Regions from separate parts of the Lysinibacillus sp. NPDC092081 genome, predicted to be linked through region 2. Evidence: predicted binding sites of a transcription regulator. Region 2 holds the regulator's gene; each other region holds the start of a gene.
What was found. The regulator CtsR, encoded in region 2, represses protease genes until heat stress. The targets are predictions, from matches to a motif close to ATGGTCAATAAAGGTCAAACA.
Positions count from the first base shown of each region.

Region 1: the regulator CtsR is predicted to act here: its motif matches at 2,351-2,371, upstream of clpP (ATP-dependent Clp endopeptidase proteolytic subunit ClpP).
Region 3: the regulator CtsR is predicted to act here: its motif matches at 4,283-4,303, upstream of ACIQLB_RS21935 (ATP-dependent Clp protease ATP-binding subunit).

Region 1 covers NZ_JBIVRU010000009.1:34,031-44,324, forward strand. Annotated here, with positions in the region: gene ACIQLB_RS14305 (amino acid ABC transporter permease) at 1-364, opposite strand, end outside; gene ACIQLB_RS14310 (basic amino acid ABC transporter substrate-binding protein) at 615-1,409, opposite strand; tRNA gene ACIQLB_RS14315 (tRNA-Arg) at 1,918-1,992, opposite strand; gene clpP (ATP-dependent Clp endopeptidase proteolytic subunit ClpP) at 2,457-3,038, shown strand; gene ACIQLB_RS14325 (hypothetical protein) at 3,193-3,396, opposite strand; gene ACIQLB_RS14330 (HPr family phosphocarrier protein) at 3,859-4,116, opposite strand; gene whiA (DNA-binding protein WhiA) at 4,317-5,264, opposite strand; gene ACIQLB_RS14340 (gluconeogenesis factor YvcK family protein) at 5,333-6,316, opposite strand; gene rapZ (RNase adapter RapZ) at 6,321-7,214, opposite strand; gene ACIQLB_RS14350 (8-oxo-dGTP diphosphatase) at 7,224-7,691, opposite strand; gene trxB (thioredoxin-disulfide reductase) at 8,126-9,070, opposite strand; gene ACIQLB_RS14360 (tetratricopeptide repeat protein) at 9,171-10,294, opposite strand, start outside.
Region 2 covers NZ_JBIVRU010000008.1:63,999-74,292, forward strand. Annotated here, with positions in the region: gene mcsB (protein-arginine kinase McsB) at 1-845, opposite strand, end outside; gene ACIQLB_RS13580 (UvrB/UvrC motif-containing protein) at 842-1,390, opposite strand; gene ACIQLB_RS13585 (CtsR family transcriptional regulator) at 1,405-1,875, opposite strand; gene ACIQLB_RS13590 (magnetosome magnetite crystal formation protein family) at 2,158-2,463, opposite strand; gene ACIQLB_RS13595 (class I SAM-dependent methyltransferase) at 2,584-3,267, shown strand; gene corA (magnesium/cobalt transporter CorA) at 3,322-4,281, shown strand; gene ACIQLB_RS13605 (hypothetical protein) at 4,408-4,617, opposite strand; gene ACIQLB_RS13610 (protoglobin domain-containing protein) at 4,914-6,224, shown strand; gene ACIQLB_RS13615 (acyl-CoA thioesterase) at 6,273-6,752, opposite strand; gene ACIQLB_RS13620 (aldehyde dehydrogenase family protein) at 6,820-8,247, opposite strand; gene ACIQLB_RS13625 (DUF4003 family protein) at 8,290-9,249, opposite strand; gene ACIQLB_RS13630 (DUF779 domain-containing protein) at 9,452-9,811, opposite strand; gene adh (aldehyde dehydrogenase) at 9,833-10,294, opposite strand, start outside.
Region 3 covers NZ_JBIVRU010000023.1:44,173-54,466, forward strand. Annotated here, with positions in the region: gene ACIQLB_RS21920 (beta-ketoacyl-ACP synthase III) at 1-164, opposite strand, end outside; gene ACIQLB_RS21925 (hypothetical protein) at 960-1,331, opposite strand; gene ACIQLB_RS21930 (YjzD family protein) at 1,849-2,043, shown strand; gene ACIQLB_RS21935 (ATP-dependent Clp protease ATP-binding subunit) at 2,092-4,218, opposite strand; gene ACIQLB_RS21940 (Crp/Fnr family transcriptional regulator) at 4,491-5,177, shown strand; gene ACIQLB_RS21945 (metal-sulfur cluster assembly factor) at 5,244-5,552, opposite strand; gene ACIQLB_RS21950 (prolyl oligopeptidase family serine peptidase) at 5,606-6,370, opposite strand; gene ACIQLB_RS21955 (Cof-type HAD-IIB family hydrolase) at 6,492-7,301, shown strand; gene ACIQLB_RS21960 (DegV family protein) at 7,575-8,432, shown strand; gene ACIQLB_RS21965 (alpha-amylase family glycosyl hydrolase) at 8,526-9,995, opposite strand.

The DNA.
Region 1 (10,294 bases), on a different contig from region 2:
CTTTAGCAATACTTTGAATACCCGCGCGGAAAATTTCTGCATTATATGCCGCACAGTTTAAAATAAGCGCAGTAATCCCTGAAACCATATAGCCTAATGAATGTCCAAAAATGGTCGGTATCAACGCTAAGTGAATTAATAAAATTTGTACGAGCATCGGTGTACCACGGAATAAATCTACATATAGTTTACATGGCCAATAAACCCATTTTCTAGTTGATAATTTTCCAAGTCCTAAAAATAGCCCTAAAAGGATTCCGCCAAAATAACCACTAAGTGTTAAAATTAGCGTCACACCAATACCACGTATAAACATATCTCGGTAGTTCCAGACTATGTCCCAGCGTAAGTCAAAGATGTCCATCCGAAAACCCCACTTCCCCTTTTAAAAATTAAATGAGGAGTTGCCTAAAAAGTCCTTCATCAGAAATCTAGCATATTTGTAAATAGTAAAAATCCGCTTCAGTATGCTCCTGTCGCAAAATCAGTTTTACAACCCTCTCTGCTACGTTTCGCCCTCTTTTTCACGTAGGAGTCTACACGGATTTTTACCTTATATCAATATATAGAATTTCTTTATTTCTTTTAGGACAGCCCCATCATGTAGACGTTTATTACTTAAGGTCTTTACCTGTAATTTCTTTATATTTACCGTTCTCTTTAATTTTTTTCAGACCTTCATTTAATTTGTTTAAAAGTTCAGTATTCCCCTTCTGAACCATAAATCCATAGTATTCTTTTTCAAATGCATCATCTTCGATTACTTTAAGCTTCTCTGTTGGATGAGCTTTGATATATTCATAAACTACCGCATTATCACCAATCGTAGCATCCACGTTACCATTTAGCATTTCTTTGATAGCAACCGGCTGATTTTCAAACGCCATAATATTTGGACTTGAATCACCTTGTAGCTTTTTCGCAGCTTCATGACCTGTAGCATTAATTTGTACTGAAATCTTTTTATCCTTTAAATCAGCTAATGATTTAATCTTGGAATCTTCTTTTACAACGATTAATAATTGAGATTCATAATATGGCTCTGTAAAGTCAAACGTTTCTTTACGCTTTTTATTAATAGAGATTCCTGCTGCACCAATATCTGTTTCCCCATTTTTAATAGTTTGGAAGACAGGCTCCCAGCCAATATTTTGCCACTCTACTTCAAAGCCCATTTCATCTGCAATCGCCTGCAAAATATCGAAATCTAATCCTACAATATTTCCTTTATCGTCAAGCGATTCGAATGGTGCAAATGTCGCTTCTGTTCCTACTTTATAAACTTTCTTACTATTTCCATCTTCGGATGGCACGTTACCTGACGATGTCTTGTCTTTTGCACCACACCCAGCTAGAACTAGTACAAATGCTGCTACAACTACCAGTAACATAGATAAACTTCTTTTCATAGCTACTCCCCCTATTTCAATATTTCCCGAAACACAATTAATATTTCTACCAATTCGGAAATTTTAGACTATTAGGTCAATTATAGTAACATTATTCTTTTTAGACAATAACATTTTGCATAAAAGTAATTGTTTTTTCATAAAAATTTATTCCATTTGGATTATCTAGAATAAAGCGGTATTAAAAAATGAAAATAGCACCAATTATGAATATTTATACATTCACAATCGATGCTAAAGTTAGATGTATTTTTTTGCAAAAAAAAAAGAATCCCCTCAGATAGGATTCTTTTTTTCGACTAGTATCACTAGTCTTCACGTACGGTATGTTCACTAAAAAATAATTTGGAGTTGTTGCTTTTTAAAAGATTTGAAAGGAACAAATGCGGGAATAATGCCTACTAGGAAACATTCCCATTATTTACCCTCTCTTTTCCCCACTAAGCAGGCTGCTAAACTACTTATTAGGAGAATTGAGTTATAACAGTATATCAAATAATCAGTAAAATGGCGCCCTCGGAGGGAATCGAACCCCCAGTGCAAGAACCGGAATCTTACGTGTTATCCATTACACCACGAGGGCAATTGAACACAAAAAAAAAGTACTCACCCTAGGCTTTACGAAAAGCATGATGTAGATAACCCTCATTTGAAGCATACCTGACAAAATAGTGTACTGTACTTTAACTTATGTGACCTTACCAATTATACAAACGTATTGCCCATAATTCAACTATAGAATGCAAAACATTTAAATTTTTTTTATCTTCATCCAGTAAGTGTAAAAACACCTACTGAAATAAAGGCACTCAGGCTAAGAATTTCACATCCTAAGAAAGCACCTGCGTGTCCAACATTGTTTATCTGAGCGAAAGCGATGCGACAGCTACAATTAAGCCAAGATAAAATTATTTTAATTTATTTCACTTTAACAGGGTTAATATTTGACCTTCCCTGACTATAATGTGTATGATAAGAATACAGCTGAAATACAATGGAAGTTTTCAGCAAAAGTATTCGAATTTAGTTTTCTAAGGAGGATTTAACATGAATTTAATTCCTACAGTTATTGAACAAACAAGTCGCGGTGAACGTGCGTATGACATCTATTCACGACTACTTAAAGACCGTATTATCCTATTAGGAAGCGCAATTGACGACAACGTTGCTAACTCAATTGTTGCTCAACTTCTATTCCTACAAGCAGAAGATCCAGAAAAAGATATCTTTCTTTACATTAACTCACCAGGTGGATCTATCACTGCTGGTATGGCAATTTATGACACAATGCAAATTATCAAGCCACAAGTACAAACAATTTGTATTGGAATGGCAGCATCTATGGGTGCTTTCCTACTTGCTGCTGGTGAACCTGGTAAACGTTTCGCATTACCAAATGCTGAAGTAATGATTCACCAACCTCTTGGCGGTGCACAAGGTCAGGCAACTGAAATTGAAATCGCTGCAAAACGTATTTTATTCTTACGTGAAAAATTAAATGGTATTTTATCAGAACGCACTGGTCAACCACTTGAAGTCATTGCAAGAGATACAGACCGCGATAACTTCATGACTGCTGAGCGTGCAAAAGAATACGGCTTAATCGACCAAATTATGGATCGTAAATAAAAAGATTAAAGGCATCCCAGATTTATTTCTGAGATGCCTTTTTTTGTTCGACTTCAAATTTATGTATGGTTTGATGGGGCTATCCTTCACTTTGGTTGTTCTATCCACGACTTTGGCTTTTCTATCCATCATTTTGACGTTTCTATCCGTCGCTCTAGCCTTTCTTTCCATCGCTCTGACTCTTCTTTCCGTCGCTCTGACTCTTCTTTCCGTCGCTCTGACTCTTCTTTCCGTCGCTCTGGCCTTTCTTTCCATCGCTCTGACTCTTCTTTCCGTCGCTCTGACTCTTCTTTCCGTCGCTCTGACTCTTCTTTCCGTCGGCTGCTCTTCTTTCCGTCGCTCTGGCCTTTCTTTCCATCGCTCTGACCTTTCTTTCCGTCGGCTGCTCTTCTTTCCGTCGCTCTGACACTTCTTTCCGTCGCTCTGACTCTTCTTTCCGTCGCTCTGGCCTTTCTTTCCTTCGGCAGCTCTTCTTTCCGTCGCTCTGACCTTTCTTTCCATCGCTCTGACTCTTCTTTCCATCGCTCTGACTCTTCTTTCCGTCGCTCTGGCCTTTCTTTCCGTCGTTCTGACACTTCTTTCCGTCGCTCTGACTCTTCTTTCCGTCGGCAGCTCTTCTTTCCGTCGCTCTGGCCTTTCTTTCCGTCGTTCTGACACTTCTTTCCGTCGGCTGCTCTTCTTTCCGTCGCTTCGATCATTGAAGCGCGGGCGTTCGCTATTATTTTAAATTAAATGACAGGACCTATTTTCTGTGCAAAAGCGCAAAAAAACTGCCCAACATAAGTTTTACTGTTTGGACAGTCTTTGCATTATAAGTTTTTTAATCTTCTTTTTCGATTAGTGCTGCTAATGCTGTAACCGCTTGCTCAGCATCGTTGCCATCGCCACTAAGTACGACCTCAGTTCCTTTTGCAATGGCTAAGCTCATAACACCCATAATGGACTTAGCATTTACTTTTTTCTCTTCTTTCTCAAGAAAGATATCTGCGCTAAAACGATTGGCTTCTTGTACAAATAGCGCTGCTTGTCTAGCTTGTAGTCCTAATTTTAATTTTACATGGACTCTTCTCTCGGTCATTCTTAAAACTCTCCTTTACTACCGTTCATCTATTATTTTTATCTTACCTTACTTACTAGCAAAAGAACAATACGCTAATCAATTTTACCTCGGCATAATTGCGTCCGGAATCGGCTTTGTGTTCACAAAGAACTCCTTTCCGATTCCGTGACACCCGCTGAAAGTTTAACATCACATTCATACCTGAAAAGTATGAAAATTCAACCACCAATTTTTTCTCCGCTTCTTAATGCATCGGCAATCTCATCGATTTTCCGTAATCGATGATTGACACCTGATTTACTAACCGTCCCACTTGATACCATTTCGCCAAGTTCTTTTAGCGTTACATCTTGATATTCTACTCGTAATCGTGCAATTTCACGAAGTTTTTCAGGCAATTGATCTAGTCCTATTGCATTTTCAATAAATCGGATATTCTCTACCTGACGTAATGCTGCACCTATTGTTTTATTTAAGTTCGCTGTTTCACAGTTAACAATGCGATTAACACTATTTCTCATGTCTCGCAATATCCGAACGTCTTCGAACTTCATCATTGCTTGATGAGCTCCAACAATATTAAGGAAATCAGAAATTTTTTCCGCTTCTTTTAAATAAGTAACAAAGCCTTTTTTTCGTTCAATTGTTTTTGCATTTAGCTCAAATTCATTCATCAAATCCATTAAAGCCTCGCCATGCTCTTTATATAATGAATAAATTTCTAAATGGTAGGCTGATGTTTCTGGATTGTTGACAGAGCCACCCGCTAAAAATGCGCCTCGTAAATACGCTCTTTTTTGACCACTCTTTTTAATGAGCTCCCGAGAAATAGTATGATTAAATTGAAAGTCGTCTGAGATGATTTCTAAATCAATTAGTAGCTCTCGCGCACCCTCTCTTACACGGCAAATGTATACGTTATTTTTTTTCAAACGCATCTTTTTTCTAACAAGTAACTCTACATTATACGGATACAGCTTTTTCATAATCGTATAAAGCCTTCTTGCGATTGCAGCGTTTTCAGTTTGTACGTCTAAGCTTAACTGTTTATTAGCAAAGGATAATGAACCATTCATACGAATTAGGGCAGATACTTCTGCTTTCATACAATGATTGTCCGCTTCTATTTGAGTTAATTCCTTTTTCGTTTCAGAAGCAAAAGACATATCACGCCCTCCTTTCAACCTTTTGTTCTTCTATGTATATGTCCATCTTATCATATACAATAAGTGCTTTATAATTCACTAACTTCTTGTTCATAGATATTCGCGTAATCTACAAGCCATTTTGCAACGTTTGCCGCATTATGACGAACCGTCCCATCTGGGCGAATCGTGGCAATATCCCGTTTAATAACCTCTAATCCCATACTTTCGAGCTTTGCAACGTCAAATGTTACTGGCTCAGCATACTCTTCCATATAAAGCTCTTTTACAGGATGAGGGAGTTTTACATTATTCACTAAAATGGAATCAATGAAGGAGTCTCCAACATGCTTGTATAAAGCTTTAACATGATCACCTGCTGTATAGGATATGGTTTCACCTTTTTGAGTCATTAAATTACATACGTAAATTTTTCTCCCTCTAGCCTTAACAACAGCTTCCCCAATTTCTTTTACAAGAAGGTTTGGAATAATGCTTGTATATAAACTTCCTGGACCAATTAAAATATAGTCAGCACGATTGATTGCTCGAATAGCTTCTGGTAACGGTTTCACATTTTCAGGCACTAAAAAAACTCGACTAATTCGTTCTTTAGCCATAGGAATTTTAGATTCACCTTCAATGATTGAACCGTCCTCAAGCTCTGCATGTAAATTTATCTTTTTATTAGCTGCTGGTATGACACGGCCATGAACCTTTAATACTTTGCCCATTTCACTAATAGCATGGTTAAAGTCCCCAGTAATATCTGTTAAAGCAGTCAGCATTAAATTCCCCAATGAATGACCACGTAAATCTTCCGATGCTGAAAATCGATATTGAAACATTTGCTCTACAAGCGGTTCAACATCCGATAACGCCGCAATCACATTGCGGACATCACCAGGTGGTGGAATATCATAGTCATCTCGTAAACGTCCTGAAGAACCACCATCATCTGCTACTGTCACAATTGCAGTAATATCAAATGGGTGGTGCTTAAGCCCTCGTAATAATGTAGAAAGCCCTGTACCACCACCAATTACAACAAGCTTTGTTCGCTTCTTTCCCATTCACTCAATCCTTTCTACGATTGATGTCACGATGCGTAATAACCGTATTTTCCTTTCCAGCTAAATATGCACCAAAATACTCTGCTAATGTTACCGAACGATGCTGCCCGCCAGTACATCCAAAAGCAATGACAAGTTGTGATTTGCCCTCTTGTCTATAGAGCGGAATCATAAATTCAAACAAATCCGTTAGTTTTTGAATGAGAGTTTGCGTATCTTCAAGTGCCAGAACATAAGAAGATACCTCAGTTTGTAACCCCGTTATATGGCGTAGCTCTTCTACATAATATGGGTTTTTTAAAAAACGGACATCAAATACTAAGTCGGCATCAATCGGCATACCATGCTTAAATCCAAAAGACAAAATATTCACTGAGAAAATATTGTCAGCATCACTGGCAAATTCTTTAGCTATTTTTTCACGTAGCTCTTTAGGCTTCATATTAGATGTATTATAGACAAATTTAGCGCGACCCTTTACTTCTGATAAAAGCTTACGTTCTTGTTTAATGCCATCTAATGGCAAACCATTTACAGCTAATGGATGTGCACGTCTTGTTTCTTTATAACGTCTAACTAAAGCTGCATCATCTGCATCTAAAAATAAAATTCGTGCAACTATATCGCCTTCTTTAAGTATATGATCGAGGGCGCCAATAAGAGAAGCAAAAAAGTCGCCACCACGCATATCCATGACAGCTGCTATACGTGTAATATTTTTACCCGAATCCCTTAGTAGGGTTAAAAATGTTGTGAGTAACGCTGGTGGTAAATTATCAATACAGTAATACCCTAAATCCTCAAAGCTCTGAATAGCTACTGTTTTCCCAGCTCCAGACATTCCTGTAATAATAACCAATTCATGTGTACCTTTTGGGCCTTCAACCACCACTGTCATCCAGCTCCTTTATTGTTCGATTGATATTTGTATTTTCTCATGAAGTAATTCAAAATCAGTTGTGTATTCGAATGTACCGTACTGAATGCCTGATTGCGAGATAGCAAATTGTAAGTTTGTTCGATCACCTTCAGCCATTGGCAAATGTTTCAAATCCTCTACTGGGTGCCATGCAAGTTTGCCTTCTCTAGTTTCTTTAAACGGTACTCCTTCTATATCCTTTGCAACAAATGTATAAAGCATCCATTCGTCCACTACCTCATTATTTTCTTTAATAATCATCGTATAAACACCCTTTAAATGAGCATTTATTGGTGTGACATTTGTTTCTTCTTGAAACTCACGTACAGCAGCCTCATAAATCGACTCACCGCTCTCCATTTTACCGCCAGGAGCTACGTACCAGCCACGTCTTGGCTTCTGAAGTAATAATACTTGACCGTCTTTTACGGCTATTAAATTTGCAATTCTTTGCATAGGCACACCTCTAATCTCTTTTGCATTCTACCTTTTATTATAGCAAGACCAAACAAGGTTTGTCCTCATTTCTAAACTTTAGGCGCATTGCAATTTTAACTTCATCGATCATCTAGGAAACATGCTTTTTTAACCTCTACTCAAACATATGAAACTCTGCCATAAAAAATCAAAATTTCTGTTCACAAAAAATAGGTTGCTCCACCTTATTTGGTGGAAACAACCTACTCAACAAAATAAAAGGGGGATTGCTAATTACAATTTATATATTACACCTTTTATATGTCATTCAAGTTACAACTATATTAAGACCGTATTAAAATTGTATTTTTTTCCTTAAAACAATAAATCTTGGGCATACTTGACTGCACATCACACTGAGATTAGACTCCCTTTGCACATGTACTTTCAAAACCGGCTTACTTTTTTAATCTTTAAGCATTAATTTTTTCTAATAATTCTTCCACATAGTGCTGTACTGCTTGTGCTGCAATACTTCCGTCGCCTGTCGCTGTAACGATTTGACGAAGTGATTTTTCACGTACATCCCCAGCTGCGAAGATTCCTGGTACTGTTGTTTCCATAGTATCATTTGTCAAAATATAACCAGCATCATTTAAAATACCTAGTGGCTCAAATGGTTTTGTTAACGGAAGCATACCAATGTATACAAATACGCCATCAGTAGCAAAATCAGATTCTGTACCGTCTATAGTTGATTGTAATGTTACACTTCCAACTTTACCATTAGCCTCATTAATTTCTTTGACTGTTGCATTCCAAATGAAATCAATTTTTTCGTTAGCAAAGGCACGATCTTGGAGAATTTTTTGTGCACGTAATTTATCACGACGGTGCACAATTGTTACTTTATCAGCAAAGCGAGTTAAATAAACGCCTTCTTCAACAGCAGAATCCCCGCCACCTACGACAACAAGGTTTTTTTGCTTGAAGAATGCACCATCACATACTGCACAATAGCTGACACCACGGCCTCCAAGTTCTTTTTCGCCAGGCACGCCCATTTTTTTATACTCTGCACCTGTAGAAATAATGATTGCTCGTGTTTTATATTCTTTAGTACCTGATTTTATTGTTTTATATTCCTCACTATCAATAATTTCAGTTACATCGCCATACGCATATTCTGCACCAAATTTCTTAGCATGATCGAACATTTTTGTAGACAGCTCAGGCCCTAAAATTGTATCAAATCCTGGATAGTTTTCTACTTCTTCTGTACTTGCCATTTGTCCGCCAGGGATCCCACGTTCAATCATTAAAGTTGAAAGGTTGGCACGTGATGTATAAACAGCTGCAGTCATACCAGCCGGACCTGCACCAATTATTACAACATCATAAATTTTTTCTTCTGACATAAATACTTCCCCCTAAACAGATTTTTTACTTTTTTATAATAACTTTAGTATGTTCATCGTATGTGAAAGTAAAAAGTTATTCAACTATGTTGCTCACGGTCTAATTATGAGTGTCTGGTAAAAACTTTAAAATTTCTTCAATATACTTCGATAAAGTAGACACTGATACTCCGTATTGCTGAGCTATCTCCTTTTTTGTAACCTTGAGCATTCGGGAAGAACGGAATAAATAATCATTTGCTCCTGCAATAGCCGCTGGATTTGTAAAACGATAATTGTTCATCAATGCTTGCTCACAAAGCACAAACCACATTTGGAACATTGGTGCAATTAATGTCGTAAGCTTTCCATACTGTTCTAGTAATATTTCTGGCACACTTACTGCTCGTATAAAGCTTGCCTCTACTTTGTTTTTCATATCAAATTGATGTCCTAGTGCATAAGCTAGGAATAGCTTTTCATACGCATTGAATTGTTCAACGTCTACCCATTTGGGATGTGCGATAATTTCCTGTTTATGCGCTGTACAACTTAGTAAAAATAAACCAAATATGCGTTCACTTGTATAATCGCTCTCCAGCTTATCTACAATATAATCACGGTCATGTTCTAATGCATCAAGTGAATACGTGTTTTCTTCTTGACGCCAAGGTTCAAAGCCTTCTTTATCGGGATCTAGCTCAAGTAGCTGCTCCCATGTACTCTTTGAAATTTCTTCATGTCCTGAAAAATAAGCTGCATGTGATAACCAAAAGTAAAAACCAGCATCGCCTACATAGCCTCTTTTTTGCATGCTACGCAACCATTTAAATGCTACATCATATTGTCCAACGAGCGCTAATGTTGCACCCAGCTTGTAGCGATGTTCCCATAAGTATGGCTGGATTTTCACAAGTACTTCTAAAAGATCCTTTAAATCTTCTTCATTTTTTTCATAGTATGCGATAACCGTTAAATTACATAGTGCATGTAAATTCCCCTTATTTTCACGTAATACAGTGTTTAGAAGAGCCTTCGCCTGTTCTGCTTCACCAACATAAAAATAGGCAAGGGCTAAGTTGTTATAAGCTGACCAAAAATCTGGTGTATCTTCAATTAAGTCTTCTAGCATTTTAATAGCTTCAGGGAAATCTCCCTTTTCCATACAACGTCTTGCTTGTTCCTGGCGATATAAATCTTCAGCAGAACCTTCAAGCTCCTCAAAATCATCCTGCTCAAAATCAA
Region 2 (10,294 bases):
ATTCGAGCATGTGTTAAAGTACCTAAAGCACGGTACACACGGTCTTCTAAGGCTAGTTCTGCTTTTTCCATTAACTTACTTCTTGCATGCCGTTCTTTTTGAATTATTTTTTCAGCAACACTTTGGATGTCCGCTAAAATTTCATCCTCTGTTTTACCTAGTGTAATCTGATTTGACACTTGGTAAACATTCCCTATATTTTCGCTACCCTCTCCATAAATTCCTCTTACCGTCATTCCTAATCGCGTCATTGCATTCATGATTTGATTCATCTGGCCCGTAAGTGTAAGGGCTGGCAGGTGCATCATGACGGATGCTCGCAAACCAGTACCAATATTTGTCGGGCAACTTGTTAAATAACCAAATGTATCTCGAAATGCATAAGGCAAAGCTTTCTCTAAGGCACGATCTATTTTATTAGCCTGCTCGTAAGCCTTTTGAAGTTGAAAACTCGCCGTCATACATTGAATGCGTAAATGATCTTCTTCGTTCACCATTATGCTAGTTGATTCGTCATCAGATAAGAGCATGGAACCATCTCGCTCTTTCTTTGCAAGCTGAGGACTAATTAAATGTTTTTCTACAAGTATTTGACGCTGTAAAGACGTTAAATCTTTAATAGCAAAATATGAATAATTTTCTCGAAGTTCTGTACTGTCCTTTATTGCATGTGTAACTGCCTGTTCCACCTGTAATGCTTCATCCTCTGTAAAGGCTAATGGAAAACGATAACCATCTAAATTTCGAGCAAGGCGGATGCGTGTACTAATGACAATATCTGAATAATCGTCCTCCACACTCATCCACATTGGTGTAGCACGCTCTAAAAACGGTTCAATCATCACGACACATCACCACCTTCAAATTGTAGCTGCTTTTCAAGTTCCCTCACTTCATCACGAAGCTTAGCTGCCTCTTCAAATTGTTCTTCATCTACAGCAATCCTCATACGTTTACGAATATCTTCAATTTGCTTTTTGATGACATGAACATTATTTCGAGCACCGGGCATTTTCCCTATATGTTGAGGACCAGCCTGTATACGGTTAAAGAGCTTCGGTAAGTGCTCGCTAAAGGTGTCATAGCAGCTAGGGCATCCAAATTTACCTTCTTTTAAAAACTGTTTATACGTAAATCCACATTGTGGACATGTTTGCGGTTGTGGTTGTGCTTGTTGTTTTTCACCCACTTTTTGTTGCTGCCATGTAGGTGATCCAAACCAATTTGATAATAGCTGTTGAATAGATATTGGCTCTTGCTTAAATTCAGCATGAAATGGATGGAACTGCGAGGCGCAGACGTCACAATAATGGTGCTCCACCTTTTGACCACTTTGAACTTGTGTTACGGTAACTGTTGCATTACGCTGCTTACAATGTTCGCATATCATTTCCATCACCTCTTTTATTTTTGCTGTTCATATTTAATGGTTGTTAGCATCGCTCTTAAAATTTTGGCTCGAATGTTATCCCTTAACGGGAGTTGTAAATCGATAGTTGAGCGATCAACTGCTGCTAACATTATTTTCGCTTCTCGCTTTGAAATTACCTGCTCATCAATTAGTCGATAAACTAAATCTTCTGCCATTGTTTGCGATGCCCCACCGTCTATTTGCCTGAGGACATCATCGATTAGATCAATTTGTGAATTCGCGCGGACACGTAAAATTCGAATGTATCCACCACCACCACGTTTGCTTTCAACAAGGTACCCTCGTTCGGCAGTAAATCTTGTATTAATTACATAATTTATTTGTGAGGGCACGCATTGAAATTTATCTGCAATTTCACTACGTTTTATTTCAATATGCCCTTCTCCACCTAATTCAAGCACTTGCTTTAAGTAGCCTTCTATGATGTCTGATATATTACGCATTTTAGGAATACACCTCGCTTACTCCACTGACTTTGACTATCTTTGACTTTCTTTGAGTATATTATACAAAACGCTTGAAAATAATTGCAATTAATCCGCACACAGAAAAAAATAATCAATAATGCCGAGGCATACTTGCGTCCGGAATCGGCTTTGTGCGAAAGCGCAGTTAAGAACTCCTTTCCGATTTCCGTGACATCCGCCCTTAGCTATAAGATACCCTTTTCAGCAATAGAAAAAACGCAAGCATATGCAACTAGCATATACTTGCGTCTATAAAAATTATACCCAACGGCCAACAATTGGATAACGCCAAGACTCATCAGATAGAGCCTTCACAATACCGATAATTGGCGCAATAAAATACATAATGCCAAATACGATCAAGAACGGTATACCAATGAGTAGGAAGCTGAAAATACCCGAAATTGTAAGTAACACTATCATCACAACTTGAAACAATAAAGCTTGCACGGAAATACTCTTTACCTCTTCATCCGAGCCAATTAAGAAAAATATAATTGGTACTAACCATGGCGCAAAAAACGCACTTGCGTGTATGATTACCTTAGACCATTTAGTTTCCATTTATATCAACCCTTCCATTTAATTTTTTGTTTTATGTACTACTATTTACGGTACTTAGCCTTAAATAGTTTCAAATTTAAATTGGATTTAAAAATCTTTTTGAAAGGCATGTGATAATTGATGGAATTTAATAACACACTTGCAAACGAATACGAAAAAGGTATTCGTCGTACGCTACCTAGCTACGATGCCATGCTACGTTTAACACAAACCTTTTATCAATCTACATTACATGAGAAAGCTGAATTTTTAGTAGTTGGCTCCGGAAGCGGCAATGAAATTTTACAGCTCGCTGAGAAAAGACCTCATTGGTCATTTGTTGGCATAGATCCGTCAGAAGCGATGCTACACATAGCTAGCGATCGTTTAAAATCTCTACCTAATAATATTTCTTTATATCAAGGAACTATACTTGATACTCAGCTACCTGCAGTGAAGTTTGATGCAGCAAGCTGTGTATTAGTGCTTCATTTTATACAAGATGATCAAGAGAAGCTTGCAACATTAAAAGAAATAGCGAATAATTTAAAGCCCGGTGCCCCATTTGTCCTCGTCTCAAAATACGGGCAACCTGGTTCCTTAGAAACTGAGCTACAATTTGATTTATGGCGTGCTTATTGGCTACAGCATACAAAGCTATCACCATCAGACGTAGCGGAAATGGAGAAATCCATACGTTCTCTTTCATTTATGCGTGAAGAGGACATTTTATCACTATTACAGCAGGCAGGCTTTACAAAACCATCTAGGTTCTTTGCTACTACTTTGTTTGGCGGTTGGATATGTTTTAAAGAAAATATCTAGTGAAGATATATACACACCTGTTAGGATAGAATGAGCAGAATTGAGGTGAATGCTGTGATACGCACAATTGGAATTACAAAAGACCAAAAGCTTATAAAGGAATTTCCGCTTGAAGATATACACAAAAACGAATTTGAATGGTACTGGGTCGATTTTAATTGCCCGACCGATGAGGAAGAACTACTGTTAGATACATTTTTTCATTTCCATCCACTCGCTATAGAAGATTGTTTAATGCGTTTACAGCGGCCAAAGCTCGATTTTTATGATGATTTCCATTTCTTTGTTATCCAAAGAGTTAACGAAGAATTAACAGCTGAGGAAGTAAACATTTTTGTTTCTAATAAATTTATTGTCACATTTCATAAAAACATAGCACCGGAAATAGATCGAGTACAAATGATGTTAGAAAAGCAGCCAAAGAATTGGGAACGCGGCACAGTATATTTAACATACCAGGTAATCGATAAAATCGTTGATAGCTATTTCCCCCTTGTTTATAAGATTGAGGATCATTTAAATGCACTAGAAGATGAGCTTACCTATCAAAGTAACCCCAATGCTATGAAAGTTGTGTTTGAATTCCGTAGTGATTTGCTTGATCTACGACGCACCATTTTACCAATGCGTGATCTATTATATCGTATCCTTAACTCTTACCGATTTTCACTTAAGAAATCAGAACGAGCTTATTTCGGAGATATTTACGATCATCTGCTTAAACTCACCGAAATGATCGAATCCAATCGTGAGCTCACTGCTGATATGCGTGATAGCTATATGGCGATGAGCTCTAGTCGCATGAATGGCATCATGATGACCTTAACAATTGTTTCAACAATCTTTATTCCTCTAACATTTATTGCCGGTGTTTATGGAATGAATTTTGACTATATGCCAGAGCTACACGAAAAATATAGCTACTTTATTGTACTTGCAATTATGATTCTTATCGTTTTATTTATGTTGGGCGTCTTTAAACTTAAAGGATGGTTCGGTTTATTTAAATCTTAAAAGTGATGTTGCTATCACAATTCCTTTGGGACCAACGTCACAGATGAAGCCAAGCATTCCACCAATTATTCTTTTGTCCACAAGCTGAAGGCACCTTAGAGATTTTTCTAAGGTGCCTTTTCACTGTCAGTAAGGACCGCGATCATCAATTTTATGTTCGCCTTGCTGTGGAAATAAAAAGTATGCGAGTACCCCAGATACTAATGTTGCACAGATAGTAATTAATAGTTGATCTAAGTCTGGTACTTCAGCATAGTAGTTTCGTAACATGTAAACCGATCCAATTGCTACAATTACCATAACCGGAATGACAAATTTGAAACGCTTTTTCTCCATATAATACCTCCTCAAAGCTATTGTTACGTTCAACCTAAACAGTTCGTATTTTACAGGTTTCCTATTTCAAATTCAATTTACCTATTACCTTTTTAATAGTCTATTTCATGACTTTTAATCGACAATCATCTATAATACCTATAAAAAAATAAAGGAATAAACTAAAATTTTAACCAAATTTACTACAAAAAATAGTAGAATAGACTAAATACCATATATTTCGAAAAATCAACAAACTAAGCAATTCGATTTTTTATATACTTACTATGCATTTATAAAGAATGGAGCAAACAACAATGAGTTGGTTTACAAAAAAGAACGATTCTAGCTACTCAATTACATTAGCACCTGAAAATTATAAGAACAATGTACAATTGGATTTATCAAACCATCCCAGACTTCGAAAACAGTTGCAGCTTTTAGATTTAACAATTGAGGATTTAGCCATCATTAAACAACTACAGCCTTTAGCTAAAGATTTAGTTCCAGAAATGGTGGATCAATTTTATGCTGCCATTAGTTTGAGCCAAGATTTGTTAGATGTTATAAACAGAACGTCACAAATCGATCGTTTAAAAGTTACTTTACATAAGCATCTAAGTGATATTTTCGAAAGTCATATTAATAACTCTTATATCGATGAACGGAAGGCAATTGCCGAAACCCATGTTCGAATTGGTCTACAATCGAAGTGGTATATCGCCTCATTCCAGTCATTAACAACTACATTTACACGCTTTACAAATGAGTTAGACATATCGAAACATGATGCAATACGTGCTATCAATGCCTTCTGCAAAATCATTAACTTCGAGCAGCAGCTTGTAATCGAAGCCTATGAAAAAGAAGAGGAACGCATTCGCTCAGCAGCTGATGACACAAAACATGCACTTGTTACTACCATTCAAAAAACGGCAGAGGAACTCAATGGGATTAGCGAAGAAACAGCTGCTTCTTTATTAGTCATTTCTTCTCAAACGGACGATATCGCAGTAGCTACTAAGCAAGGCTTAACCTTCGTTGCTGATACACAGGAAAAATCCAGACGTGGACAGCAGCAGCTACAAGATCAAAATGATTTAATACAGGTTATTTTGCAAAGTGTAAACAGTCTCGAAGTTACGATGAACCAGTTACGTACATCTTCTCAAAAAATATCAGAAATTGTAGGGTTAGTTACAGGAATTGCCGATCAAACTAACTTATTAGCACTGAATGCTTCTATCGAGGCAGCCCGTGCAGGTGAGCATGGTAAAGGTTTTGCTGTTGTAGCAGAGGAAGTCCGTAAGCTTGCAGAAGAAACAAAAAATGCTGTACAAAATGTTTCTCATCTCATTAAAGAAACAGAAAGTAATATTACAACAATGTCGAATTCAGTTATTAACGTTGATCAAAAGATTCAACATAGCGTAGATACACAAAACAGTTTATCTAAATCATTTAATGATATCGCCGATGCTGTTTCTGGAATTCAACAGCAGTATGTAAATACATCAAGAGATATTTCAGCAATCTCTAACTTGATTACTGAACTGTCACAAGGGGCTACACTAGTTTCCTCTTCTTCCGATTCACTTATTAATGTGGTAAATGAGTTGAAAATGTAAGCGTAAAAAAGGGAAACTGACAGTATACGTCAATTTCCCTTTTTATTTTTAATGCGGTAATTCCCGTTTTTGTTTACGATGTTCTCTTCTTGCAGGGCCGGTTTCAAACAGACGTTTTTCAGCATCTGTTTCAGGAAAAATTGCAGGAACTGGCTTAGGTTTTCCGTCATCATCTACTGCAACCATCGTTACAAAGGATTCTGTCGTTAATTTTTCCTCACGAGTTTCAATGTTTCGTGAAATAACTCGAACGTAAACTTCCATTGAAGAACGCCCCGTTGACGAAACAATACTTTCAATTTCTAAAATATCCCCTACATGTGCTGCCGATAAAAAATCAACCGAATCAATAGAGGCTGTAACTACATGCCCTTTTGCATGCTTCATTGCTGTAATAGCAGCAATTTCATCAATATAAGCTAACACTCTTCCACCGAAAATGGAGTTGTGATTATTTGTATCTGGCGGTAATACGAGACGCGTTTGAACAGTACGTGACTGACCCATCGGTATTGCGTTGTTTGTCATAGTTCTTGCAACTTCCCTTCATGAATGTTCTTTCGTCATCGTATCGCAGAAAAAGAGCTGATGCAAATTAGAACGATTTCTTCATCGTAATAAATTTCATATCTGTCATTTCCTCAATTGCCCACTTAATACCTTCGCGTCCGTAGCCACTCATTTTCACGCCACCGTATGGCATATTATCAACCCTAAATGTCGGAATATCATTAATAATAACAGCACCTGCCTGTATTTCATCTGCTGCACGTAATGCATCTTGTAACACATTCGTATAAATTCCAGCATTTAAGCCAAGTTCCGACTCATTCACTAGTCGAATAGCGTCGTCTAATGTTTCATATGAAACAATTGAGACGATTGGCGCGAATGTTTCCTGACAAACAATTTTCATATCCGCCGTCACATTCGTCATAACAGTTGGCGTTAAAGTACGTTCCGTAAATGTTCCTCCTGTTGCAACTACTGCACCTTGTGACTTTGCCTCCTCAATCCATTGACGAATACGTTCAACTTCTTTTGGATTAATCATTGCACTAACATCCGTATTTGTATCTAGTGGATCACCTACCACTAATTTCTCTGTCTCAGCTACAAACGCCTTTGTAAATTCATCAATAATAGAGGAGTGTACATAAATACGTTGTAAGGAGATACAAACTTGTCCAGCAAAATTAAAGGCACCTCCGACACAACGTGAAATAATTTTATCAAATGGTGTCGATGGCTCAACAATTACTGCAGCATTGGAACCAAGCTCCAAAGTGACTTTACGCAAGCCTACTTTTTCTTTAATGCTCAATCCAACCTTACCACTTCCCGTGAATGTCACCTTTTTCACAAGCGGGTGGGTCACAAGTGTATCACTTAACTCTCCACCACTACCTGTAATAATTTGAAGCACGCCATTAGGTAACCCCGCTTTTTGGAAAATTTCCGCCATCACGATCGAACTTAATGGTGTTTGCGTCGCTGGCTTTAAGACAACTGTGTTTCCGACCGCAAAAGCCGGACCTAATTTATGTGCCACTAAATTAAATGGAAAATTAAATGGTGCAATGGCTGAAATTACACCTAGAGGTTCTCGTTTTGTCCAGCCAATACGATCCCCTGCCCCGGGTGCAGCATCCATCGGTACCATTTCACCCTTTGCTTGCTTAGCTCCCTCCGCAGCAAATTGATAGGTTGCTATTGTGCGTTCTATTTCAATTAAACCTGCTGATATTGGCTTACTTGCCTCTAAAGCCAAGATTTCAGCTAATTCCTCTTTACGCTGGCGCATAATGTCAACCACTTTATATAATATTTCGGCACGCTCGTAGGCTGTTGTTTTTTTAAACGTTTGGAATGCCTCCTGTGCACCTTCTATTGCTTGCTCAACGTCAGAAATTGACGCCTTAGCTACCTTTGCAATAGCCTCACCACTATAAGGTGATTTCAACTCATATGTTGCCATTGCGTTCTGCCACTGGCCATTAATCCAAAGTTTTGTTTCCTTCATCCTTCAAAAGCACCTCCAATAATCAAGTTCTTCTTTATTTTATCACGAAGTGCTTGCTACAGCTGCTGCACTAACTGCCGCGAACATTGCTGCTTGCTGTGAATGAATCAATAATTCAATAGATGACATGATCGTCATTGATAAGGATTGTTGCACCTGCGCCATATTATAAATTGCGATTTGTATGGCCATAAATAACACAAATTCACGATGCCATTTTAACATTTTCATACCCTTTAACTCATGATATAAATCAACAATCTGTTGAAGCTGTACTTGATTTACTTCGAGGATTGCTAAAAAGCCAAGTAATGGATAGTGCATCGTCTGAACCTTTACATCCTGATTTTTTAATGTGTCACGGATTGTCACAACATTTGGCACTAGCTTATTATCATATTGAGGTGATAAGAAAGTCAGTACTTGCGATAGCCATTGAAGCTCATTACCCGCATTAAAATTATACGTACGTAATTCTTTATAATAACGATTCATTGTTTCCGCACGTAGCTCAACATTATCAGATGGGCTACTTAACAATACTGCATAAGGAATATCATCGTATGACGTTAAAAACTTATGATGTTTACGGATTGCATCAAATAATGCACGTGCTGCCTGTGCATGTGCACGTTTCTCACTTTCCTCTTCCGTTAAAAACTGTGCACCAATAAAACTAAAGTTCCCACTTCTAAATTTTGCTTCCTTCATTACGTTAACGTTGGTCAGCAAATTTTTTACTGCTTGTTCTGTATCCTCTTGCTCCATCAAATTTGCAGCAATATTATAACCTACCGTTGTTCTTAACGGAGATGTCCATGACGTTTGCTTTTTCATTTCTTGTAATACTTCTTTATATTTAACAGAATCAAAAGGTTTTCCAGATGCCACATATTTGCTAGCAATGGCTAACACAATTTTACGATCTACCGTCCGACCAGCAGCCTTTGAGACATCCTCCACCGTATTTGTAAACCGATTTTCAATCATAACAAAGTCCATGTTTAACACGCTCCTTTTCCATATTTACGTAAAAAAAACAAAAAAGGATTCATCCATTTTGACTTATCGCCATAACGTAAGGTTGATTACGATTATTTTGATATTACGTAACTCTCCAAATCATATAGCCTTACATATACTTTTTCAGAAAAATGAACATAGAAAAACAGCGGCAAAGTTTTTGCCGCTGCCCATAAAAGCTTTAAATTAAACCTAATTCTTTTAACTCCTCTGTTGAAAAGGCTCTTGACCTTGTTAAGAATCGTTTACCTTCAACGCCTTCAAGTGAAAACATACCACCTCTACCATCGACAACGTCCAAGATTATTTGTGTATGCTTCCAATAGTCATATTGATTTTTATGCATATAGAAGGGAGCACCACCAATCTCTCCTAGGCGAACATCTTGATCACCTAATAGTAAGTCGCCCTCGGGATAACACATTGGCGAAGAGCCGTCGCAGCATCCACCTGATTGATGAAATATTACGGGTCCATGCTTTTCTTTCAATAATTCGATTAGTGCTAGCGCTTCTTCTGTTGCTATAACACGCTCGACCACGCTCATGCACCTCCCTATTGATTAGAAGAAACCAAGTTTGTTTTCGCTGTAGCTAACTAATAGGTTTTTCGTTTGTTGATAGTGAGCTAACATCATCTTATGGTTTTCACGACCAACACCCGACATTTTATAGCCACCGAATGCTGCATGTGCAGGATAAGCATGGTAGCAGTTTGTCCAAACACGTCCTGCTTGAATACCACGACCGAAGCGATAAGCTGTATTCATATCACGTGTCCATACACCTGCACCTAGACCGTATAATGTGTCATTTGCAATTTCCAAAGCTTCTTCTTTTGTTTTGAATGTTGTTACAGCAACAACTGGCCCGAAAATTTCTTCTTGGAAAATACGCATTTTATTGTGTCCTTTGAAGACAGTTGGCTTAATGTAGTAACCATTTTCAAAGCCTGATCCTACATTATTTTTCTCTCCTCCAATTAGACATTCGGCACCTTCTTGCTTACCAATATCTAAGTAAGA
Region 3 (10,294 bases), on a different contig from region 2:
GCTAAATCTGAAGTTTCTTGGTCATCTGCGGCAAAATGGCGTTCTTCAATCCCTGTACGAGTTCGAATCCATTCATCCGAAGTGTCCATAATTTTTTCTAAATCAAAATTTGTAACGACCTTCTCCGGAACGTATTTGCCAATTCCTATAATACCAGCGTTCATTTAGCAACCCCTCTGCTTTCTTACTATCAATTATTAGTAACTGGTCATAATTATAACTCATAATGAAGGAGAGGTGCAAGATGAATTAAATTTAACGTCTTAAAACTAGTAGTATCAAGGGTCTCCAATCAACTTATATACATGCATATGATTTAACAAATGTCATCTCCAACTTTTAGAGCTGATGCAAGAAAAAACGTATTTAGGGGGATAAGTGAGGCTGAAAAATTTAATAATGGCGGCTAATGAGAAAAAAGCTGCAAATAGATCTGCAGCTTTAGCCTAACAATTGCTAACATTATTATCAACAACGTAAAAGTCGATATCGTAAAAAGATGAAAGGTGGCTCATGCATGTATCTGCGTACGTCCAATCTTTTCTCTAATAGGTCGTTAAGGATCACGTTCTCTTTGGAACACTTAGTGCTCTGAAGAAATCGCTTGATGGGTTGCAGCACAGAAGGTTTCAAACGACGTGTTGTACGTTTCTTTTTGTTAGGTTTGCTACCGTAGTTGTGTCAACGTAATGGCTGACGCTTTAATCGTCTGATGTTGCGGCGGTGTTTTTGGTTCAATAAACAACGTTGAGTAATACGCATCCGCAATGGTAATCAAGTAAATCACAAAAAGCAATTGTTTCATTCAATGGTTCAAAATTTCATTTCTCCCTTTTTTCAGTTCTATCAATTCGAATTGTCTAGTTATAATACGAATGATACGTAAAAAAATTTCACATTAAAAATAACCAACGTACAGATGACCCTAATAAGCAACCTCGGTATGAGATCGCTTAGAACTACAACATTGGTTTGAATAATAGATAGCCATACGCTAACCCTTTTGCTCCATAAAATAAAATTGGAGCGAGTATGAACCATGCTAATTTTTCATCCAATACTTCAACCTTTTCTTTACTAGTCTTTTTCTCTAGAACTTTTTCAATCATTAAAACAATGATAATAATCATACCTGCCAACAATAATGAAAAAATCATTTTCCACATTAATGTAGAAGCTAAGAAAAGATACACTTCCGGAAACAGAAGGGAATCGAAAATTGGTATGAACCAATCGAATATTTTGCCATCTAATATGTTCTCAATTGATGGTTGTTCGTTTGTTAGTTGCCTTTTAACTTCTTTAATAATTTCTTTTAAAAAATCTCTCATTCTCTTTCCACCCTTAACTCTTATTATATTTCCAATTTTTTCTACGGAACTAGAAGTGAAAAGTTTCGTTGAAGATTTTAGCACTACCTCTCAAGACGTATAAAAAGCCACACCTGATAAGATGTGACTGACTCGTAATAAATAAATTATGGTTCATCCTTGATGGTGCTAAATGTGTTGGGGAGCGTTATTCAAAGGACACAATTGCCTAAAATAACTCTTCAAACTCATAATGAAGGACAAGGGCAAGATGAATAAAATTAATGCTTTTTGTCTTAATCGACTCGCCTACGAATAGAACGACTTCTCCTTAGATTTAAACGACCTCGGACACTCCCTAGCAATCAGCATTTGCGACGTCTTCGAATTTCGCCGATCCTACTGAATTTGCATGAAAATACAAAAGCAAGGTTATCGTTGTGACAAATTCGCGATGTTTCACAGAAAAGGTTCTTTTTTTTTCGATTTATGTTATGATATGATAATGATATAAAAAAGTTCGGTTGAGGTGAAATTAATGCAATATATCGTAACATTCATATGGTCATTCCTACTAGTTTCAATGTTAAACTACGTAGTAAGCTCTGTACTTGGTGCAACGTTTGATTTCCAAACTGCTGTTGTCACATCAGTTGTATTTACAATTCTTGTTTTCATTATCGGTGCAGTTATTCCAAACGAGTCAACTCCAGAAGCTGCAGACAATCATTAATTCAACTAGAAAAAACCTGTTTCGCTCAATGCGGAACAGGTTTTTTTGTTATTTTTCAACGACACATTGACCGTCATGCATTCTAATGTGCAATGTTTCTCCTGGTAATACTTCACCTCGAAGTAATTCTTTTGCAACCGCAGTTTCAATATAACGCTGCACGAAGCGTTTTAGTGGTCTAGCGCCAAACTGAGCATCTGCTCCTTGTTCTACAACCCAATCAATTACATTTTGTTCTACTTGTAAAGTAATATCTTGCTCTGCAACTCGTTTGACAAGCTGTTCGACATATTTCCAAGCAATCGCAGTAAAGTGTTCAGCTGATAATGCATGGAACATAATAATATCATCCATACGATTTAACAGCTCTGGTTTAAAGTGTTGACGCAGTGCAGCCATCACTAAATCCTCAACTGCAACATCGTCTTCCTTTGCTTCCATTAAATAGCTTGAGCCAATGTTAGAAGTTAAAATGACCACTGTGTTCGTAAAGTTGACCATTCGACCTTGGCTATCCGTAATGCGTCCATCATCCAAAATTTGCAGTAAAATATTCGCAACATCAGGGTGGGCCTTTTCAATTTCATCTAATAATACAACTGAATATGGATTTCGGCGAACAGCTTCTGTTAATTGTCCACCTTCTTCATAGCCAATATAGCCTGGAGGTGCCCCTACAAGACGTGATACACTATGTTTCTCCATATATTCACTCATATCAATGCGAATAAAATGGTCCTCAGAATCAAACAGCTGTGCCGCTAGTGCCTTCGCAAGCTCTGTTTTACCAACACCTGTTGGCCCTAGGAATAAAAAACTACCAATTGGTCGTTGCGGGTCTTTAATACCAGCTCGAGCACGCCATACCGCTTCTGTGACAAGTTGTACAGCATTCTCTTGTCCGACTACACGCTCATGCAATGTATCTTTTAAGCGCAATAATTTTTCACGCTCACCTTCTACTAATTTCATCACGGGTATGCCTGTCCAGCGTGAAACAATAGATGCGATTTCATCAGCTGTTACCTCTTCACGTAAAATACGTGATTCCGTACCATTCTCTAATTGTTTTTCCATCTCTTTAATTTCCTTTTCAAGTATAGGAATTTTCCCATGACGTAGTTCGGCTGCTTTATTTAAATCATATTTACTTTCTGCTTCATCTAAGTCACGACGGTATTTATCAAGTTTTTCACGTTTTTTCTGAATGCCGTGTAACGCTTCTTTTTCGGTTTCCCATTGTTTACGCATACCCCCAGAGGATTCTTTCAGCTTTGTTAATTCCTCACTGAGTTGCTCTAGACGCTTTTTACTTGCCTCGTCTTTTTCCTTACTTAACGCTTGCTCCTCAATCTCGAGCTGCATAATACGGCGTGTTACTGCATCCAATTCCTGTGGCATGGAATCAATTTCTGTTCGAATCATCGCACATGCTTCATCGATTAAATCGATGGCCTTATCTGGCAGGAAACGCTCTGTAATATAGCGATTTGATAGCTCTGCTGCCGCTACAATTGCACGGTCATGAATGCGTACTGCATGATGTAACTCAAAGCGCTCTTTCAAGCCTCGTAAAATGGAAACTGTATCTTCAATAGATGGCTCACGTACAAGCACTTGTTGGAAACGACGCTCTAAAGCAGGATCTTTTTCAATATACATACGGTATTCATCTAATGTTGTAGCCCCGATACAATGTAGCTCACCTCGTGCAAGCATTGGCTTTAGCATATTCCCAGCGTCCATTGCACCATCCGTTTTGCCTGCACCAACAATTGTATGAATTTCATCGATAAATAAAATAATACGCCCCTCTGATTCTTTTACTTCTTTTAAAACACCTTTTAAGCGCTCTTCAAATTGTCCACGATAACTAGCACCTGCTATTAAGGCACTCATATCCAACTCATACAGTACACATTGCTTTAACCCCTCAGGAACATCGCCCTTTACTATACGTTGGGCTAACCCTTCTACAATAGCTGTTTTACCAACCCCCGGCTCACCTATTAAGACAGGGTTATTTTTCGTTTTGCGTGTTAAAATACGAATGACATTACGAATTTCTTCATCACGGCCGATTACCGGATCCATTTTACCGTTTTTTACTTCATCTATTAAATTACGTCCAAATTGCTCTAATGGTTTTTTGTCATTTGTTTGTTGAAATTGCATATTTAGCACTCCTTTTCAATAATGTTAAGCGGAATCCCGTTTGCCATTCTGTTTCACGAAAAAATGTTTGACCTTTTTTGACTAACTTTATTTTACAACATACGACAAACCTTAGCAAAGAATTAGCCCTAAAATTTCTTCCCTTATAACTAGAAAATTACGTTATAATAAAACTATGTTTCTTAGATTTAGTATCGAAATTGTTCACCATCCTTTTGTAAAAATTAAACATTTTTACGAAAAGAAAGCGATGTGTTGGAGATATGGTTATAATGGATAATATACAAGAAAAATTTCACGATCTTTTTCAAAAGCACGGTGTTTTTATTAAAGTGAATAAGGATAGTAAAATTTTTTTAGAGGGCGAACGTGCGAAAGAAATTTATTATATAAAAACAGGAGCCTTCTCAATTAGTCAGGAAACGGAGAATGGAAAGGAATTAACCATTCGTATTTGTGGTCCAGACAGTATTATTGGAGAAGGCTCATTATTTTGTAACCTTACGTATAATTCCATGACTGCTGAAGTTTTAGAACCCTCTAGTTTATATGTACTAAGCCGTGAATCATTGGAACTTTTATTAGTGGAACAACCTGATTTAATGGTGGAATATATGAAGTGGTTGCAAACAGAAAATTTAAAGCATCAAAGTCGTTTGCGCGATTTAGTTTTAAATGGTAAAAAGGGCGCTTTATTTTCAACGCTCATCCGTCTTTCGAATACTTATGGTAAGCCTTTAGAGAATGACACTATTTATATTGACTTACCGTTAACAAATACAGAAATCGCTAATTTATGTGCGACGAGTAGAGAGATGATTAATCGCATGCTGAATGACTTAAAGAAGCACAATATCATATCGTTCGAAAAAGGTTATATTACCATTCACGATCTACAATTTTTAAAGGATGAAATCGCCTGTGAGAATTGTCCGTTACAAATATGTCGTATCGATTAATCGCTACACGTAAAATCCCCGCTTATGAGTTATAAGCGGGGATTTTTTATTGTGCTTTAAGTGGACTTAGCGTACACCTAATGCCATTTTTGCATAGCGTGACATTTTATCTTTTGACCAAGGTGGATTCCATACAATATTGACATTTGTACTTTTTACCTCTGGAAGCTCACCTAATGCTGTATTCACTTGATCAACAATAACAGGTCCCATTGGGCAACCCATAGACGTTAGCGTCATTGTAACGGTTGCTACACCTTCTTCATCTAACTCTACATCATATACTAAACCTAAGTTGACGATATCAATACCAAGCTCAGGGTCAATTACATTTTCTAATGCACCGAACATGCTGTCTTTCATATCTTGATCCATTTGTATTTCTCCTTCCGTCACAGTGTTAACTTAATCATAGCAGATGCATCTTATTATGCCAAATGCTGTGCAAGCCATTCAGTTGCTGCTAACATACCGTCTCGTGACACAGCATGGCCCGCTCTTTTATTAGCTAAAAATTTTAAGTCTTCTGGATTTGTTTCATAATACTCGCGTAAAGTTAAATAAAAATTATACGTTTCATTAAAAGGAACGGTTTTATCTAATTCCCCATGCCAAAATAGCACAGGTCGTCCTGCGAATTTTTCTGGTGTTAGGCTGACATCATATTTAGCAAGAAGCTCATTCGTTTGTTGTACTTCTTCTTCGGACATTGGCCAATTCACACCGCTTTTAGCGAATTGTTGTAATTGATACTCCGCTAATTTAAGAAATCCTGGTGCACCCATACATACTGCTGCTGTTTTGATCCAATCATATTGCTTTAAACAGCCCGATGTTACAATTCCACCCATCGATGTACCAGCAACGCCAATGTTATCATTCACTAATAATTTTTTATTCTTTAATTCATTATATAATTGTGCAACTTCATGAATAGAATTTAAAACAATATCCCAAAAATGTAAGCTCATTTTCATCTCAGATAGGCCTTCACTACGGTCGCCATGTAATTTTGCATCTGGTAATAGGACACGCACCCCGCTACCTACTAATTGATATGCATAATGTAAGTTATGTTCTTTTGCACTCATAAAGCCATGTAAGAAAATCACTACTGGGGTTTGTTCATTCATATTTTCTGTATGTATATGTAATAATGGAATATTTCCCCACATTTCATTCTCAACAATCATCTTTGTCACTCCCAACTTTTGTCTAATCTTTATGTTAGCAAACTTTTCTCCATGTGACAAAATTTTGACGAATGGTTTACAAAGCGATACTATTCAAATTATAGGAAAGGGGCAATAAGCTATGAAACCGCATTTAATCGTTTTAGACTTAGATGGTACGTTATTAACGGACCAACAACAAATTTCATCCAAAACTAAAAAAACATTATTGCAGGCAAAGGAACAAGGTCATCAAGTGATGATTGCTACAGGCCGTCCTTATCGTGCGAGTGATATATACTATCACGAGCTTGGCCTTACAACGCCCATCGTGAATTTTAATGGTGCCTACGTCCACCACCCAAAAAATGCTGCTTGGCAGACTATGCATACTCCTATTGATTTAGGTGTAGTGCATAATGTCGTCGAATCCATCAATAGCTATGAATATGAAAATATTATTGCGGAGGTTAAGGACGATATTTATGTGCATACAGAGGATGAACGGATATTAAATATTTTTAATATGGGGAATCCAAAAATTACTCTTGGGGATCTCTATACCCATTTACTTGATAACCCAACTAGTTTACTAATTCAAGCTAACGAAGTAAATTCAATGATTATTCGTGATCATTTACAGGCTGTTCATGCAGAGGTCATTGAACATCGTCGTTGGGGTGCGCCACTTCACATTATTGAAATTGTTCGCCGTGGCTTAAATAAAGCAGTGGGAATCGCTCATGTAGCAAAGGATTTAGGTATCCCACGCGAGCGTATTATTGCATTCGGTGATGAAGATAACGATTTAGAAATGATTGATTACGCTGGCATCGGTGTAGCAATGGGCAATGGCATTCCTACTTTAAAAAATATTGCCAATGAAATTACGACAACCAATAATGACGATGGAATCGCCAAAATACTCATCGAACGCTTGAAATTATCCTAGTTAAGTAGTGATTTAATAAATATCCCATTTTTTCAGTTTAACTTTATTCAGGAGTACCCTTTATTCAATGGGTACTTATTGAATTAAAAATACATCCCTATTCCTGGGTTGCAATTATAATGAAACTCGATATGATATTATATCTATATAACATTTATTTAGAAATATAGAGTGGAAAGTGAAAGCTCGACACTTGTTCACCTATTATGTAGTATAGGTATTTGAAAACTTCTCATATAAAGTTAAAAGAATGTTAAATTAGGGGGACAAATGATGAAAATTTTTACTGATAGTGGATGTGATTTACCAAAGTCTTACTACGAAGAAAACAATATTGAACTTCTTCCACTACGAGTGCAATTGAACAATAATGAATATGATGATGTCATTTCGATTGATTCCAAAGCAATTTACGATGCTATTCGCCAAGGTGCTCGCCCAAAGACATCCCAAGTATCACCAGAGCTTTTTCTCAAGCATTTCGAAAATCTAGCAAAAAATGAAGAAGAGGGAATCTACATCGCCTTTTCTTCGGAATTATCAGGCACTTATAATACTGCGGTCATGATTCGCAATCAAGTACAGGAGCAATATCCATCCCTTAAATTAGCTATCATCGATTCAAAATGTGCTTCGCTAGGTTTTGGACTAGTAGTCGCAGAAGCCGTTCGACTCCGAAACACGGGAGCTTCATTAGAGGAAATCGAAGCAAAAATTACAGCACTTACCCCACAAATGGAGCACTTATTTACGGTAGAGGATTTAGATTACCTCGCTAAAGGTGGGCGTGTATCAAAGGCAAGCGCATTTCTTGGAGGGCTATTAAGCATTAAACCTATTTTAAATGTAGAGGATGGTAAGCTTGTGCCGATTGAAAAATCTCGCGGACGTAAAAAAGCCATCGCTCGCATGTTAGATTTAATGCAGGAGCGCGGTGATAATTTTTCTGATAAAATTGTTGGTATTAGCCATAGTGATGATGCAAACTTTGCCAACGAAGTAAAGGCTTCTATCCAAGAAAAATTTTCACCAAGAGCCATTCAAGTAACAATGATCGGTTCAGCTATCGGCTCACACGTAGGACCAGGTACAATTGCCATCTTCTTTACGAATAAAAGCTATCAAGCTTAACAAAACCCCCTCCGCACTTAATAGTGTTGAGGGGGTTTAGCATTTTATCCTGTATGAACTGCCCGTTAAATCAATGAGGGATGAAAAACCCCTCTATTTTAGAGCATCTTGCTCATTACGTCGTACTTTACCTCGTCTAATAATAGCAACTACAAATCCTATGAATATTACCCATACTAATCCTAGTGCTACCATATACGGTACATTTAAACCTTCATCATTTCTAACTTGATAAATCTCTACCATTTCACGATCTAAAATAACCGGATAAACGTCTTTTTCATTAATACGAACTTTTTCTTGATGTAAAATACCATTTAGCATTTTGCCTTCACCCAGCTGAGCAGGTGTTAAATCAACGCGTTGTGTTTTACTAGTGTTGTTAACCATGATGACCCATTTCTCTTTATCAGATGTTCGTGTAAATACAAGCAGGCCATTTTCATTTGTAATAACTTCAAAATCACCGTTGCGTAATGTCTCAGATTTATTACGTAACGATTGGACATTTTTAATATAGTCGATTAATTCCGTATCTGTTTTAAAGTTGTATATTTGGTGAGTATCTGGCTTTGTTTCCCCGTTCATCGCAATTTCTGTACCATATTGCACAACTGGAATTCCTGGCATCATAAATAAAGCACCCATCGCCATTTTCAAACGCGTTGGTGGGAACATATTTTCTGCTGCTGAATCAAATGTAAAACGACGCGTTTCTAGTGAATCAACCATAATCTGAGATGGTTTCTCACCTGTAAAAGGTTCCATCAACTTAGAAGAATCCATATCAACATTTTTAAATATATTACGGTAAATATCAGCCGTAGCCGGTGAAATGCTTGCTTCAAAGTTTGCTTCACTTTCTTCATTAGAAATCACATAGAGCGATTTTTTCGAATCTTTTAATGCCTTAATCACTTCATTAATAAATCCTGTATCGGCACCAGCAATATTTGTTAAACGCACCCCACCAACATCATATGTAGAGACAAAATCTGTTGCTGATTTAATAAGTGCTTTTTGTACATCTTTGTTTGTTAAGTCCCACTGTACTTGTCCATTATTTGTTGAGGCAATCCAATCCTTTTTCGCTGGATCTTTTGCCCATTCATGATTCGGACTTACATTGTTTAGTGGAAAATCAACCATGATCGATACATTTTTAGCTTTATAAGCCTCAATGACACTTTGAAACTCCTCAGATGTCCCAAAATGACGCTCAATTGTAGAGTAGCTTGTCGGCATCGATCCATCATATTTTTCAGTGGCAAAAACCGGGCCAATGGAAGCGATTGTAAAGCCCATTTCTCCGATAAATTTTAATTTATCCTGTAAGCCTGCAAAATCGCCTCCTGCAAACTTAGTAGGGTCTTGCGTATTTGTATCAAAATCGTTAGAGCCCGAACCATTAAAGAAACGGTCAACGAGTAAATCATAGATGCTTTCTTCTGCAATTGTTCTTGTCGACGCTTCATCAGCATGTGCAACTGGTGTAGCACTCACTAATGAAGCTGCCAGTAAGAGTGATGCAGCTGTCGCACTCATCCACTTCTTAAATTTCACTTTTATTCCCTCTCTTTCAAACCAATCCTCGTCAATTTTACCAAATAAAATAGTCACGTCGCTATCATTTCAAAATATTTTCCGAAAATGCAAAATTAATTACGGCAAAAAGGTGTCAACTTCCTTTAAATATATTCATCGGCTTGGTCAGGGGACCCGATCAGTTTTTTAAGGGATCTGAGCATTTCTTCGGCTGACTCGATCAGTTTTCTGGGCTACCTGATCACTTCTCCGGATTACCCGATCAGTTTTCTGGGCTACCCGATCACTTCTACGCCTTACCTGATCAGTTTTCTAGG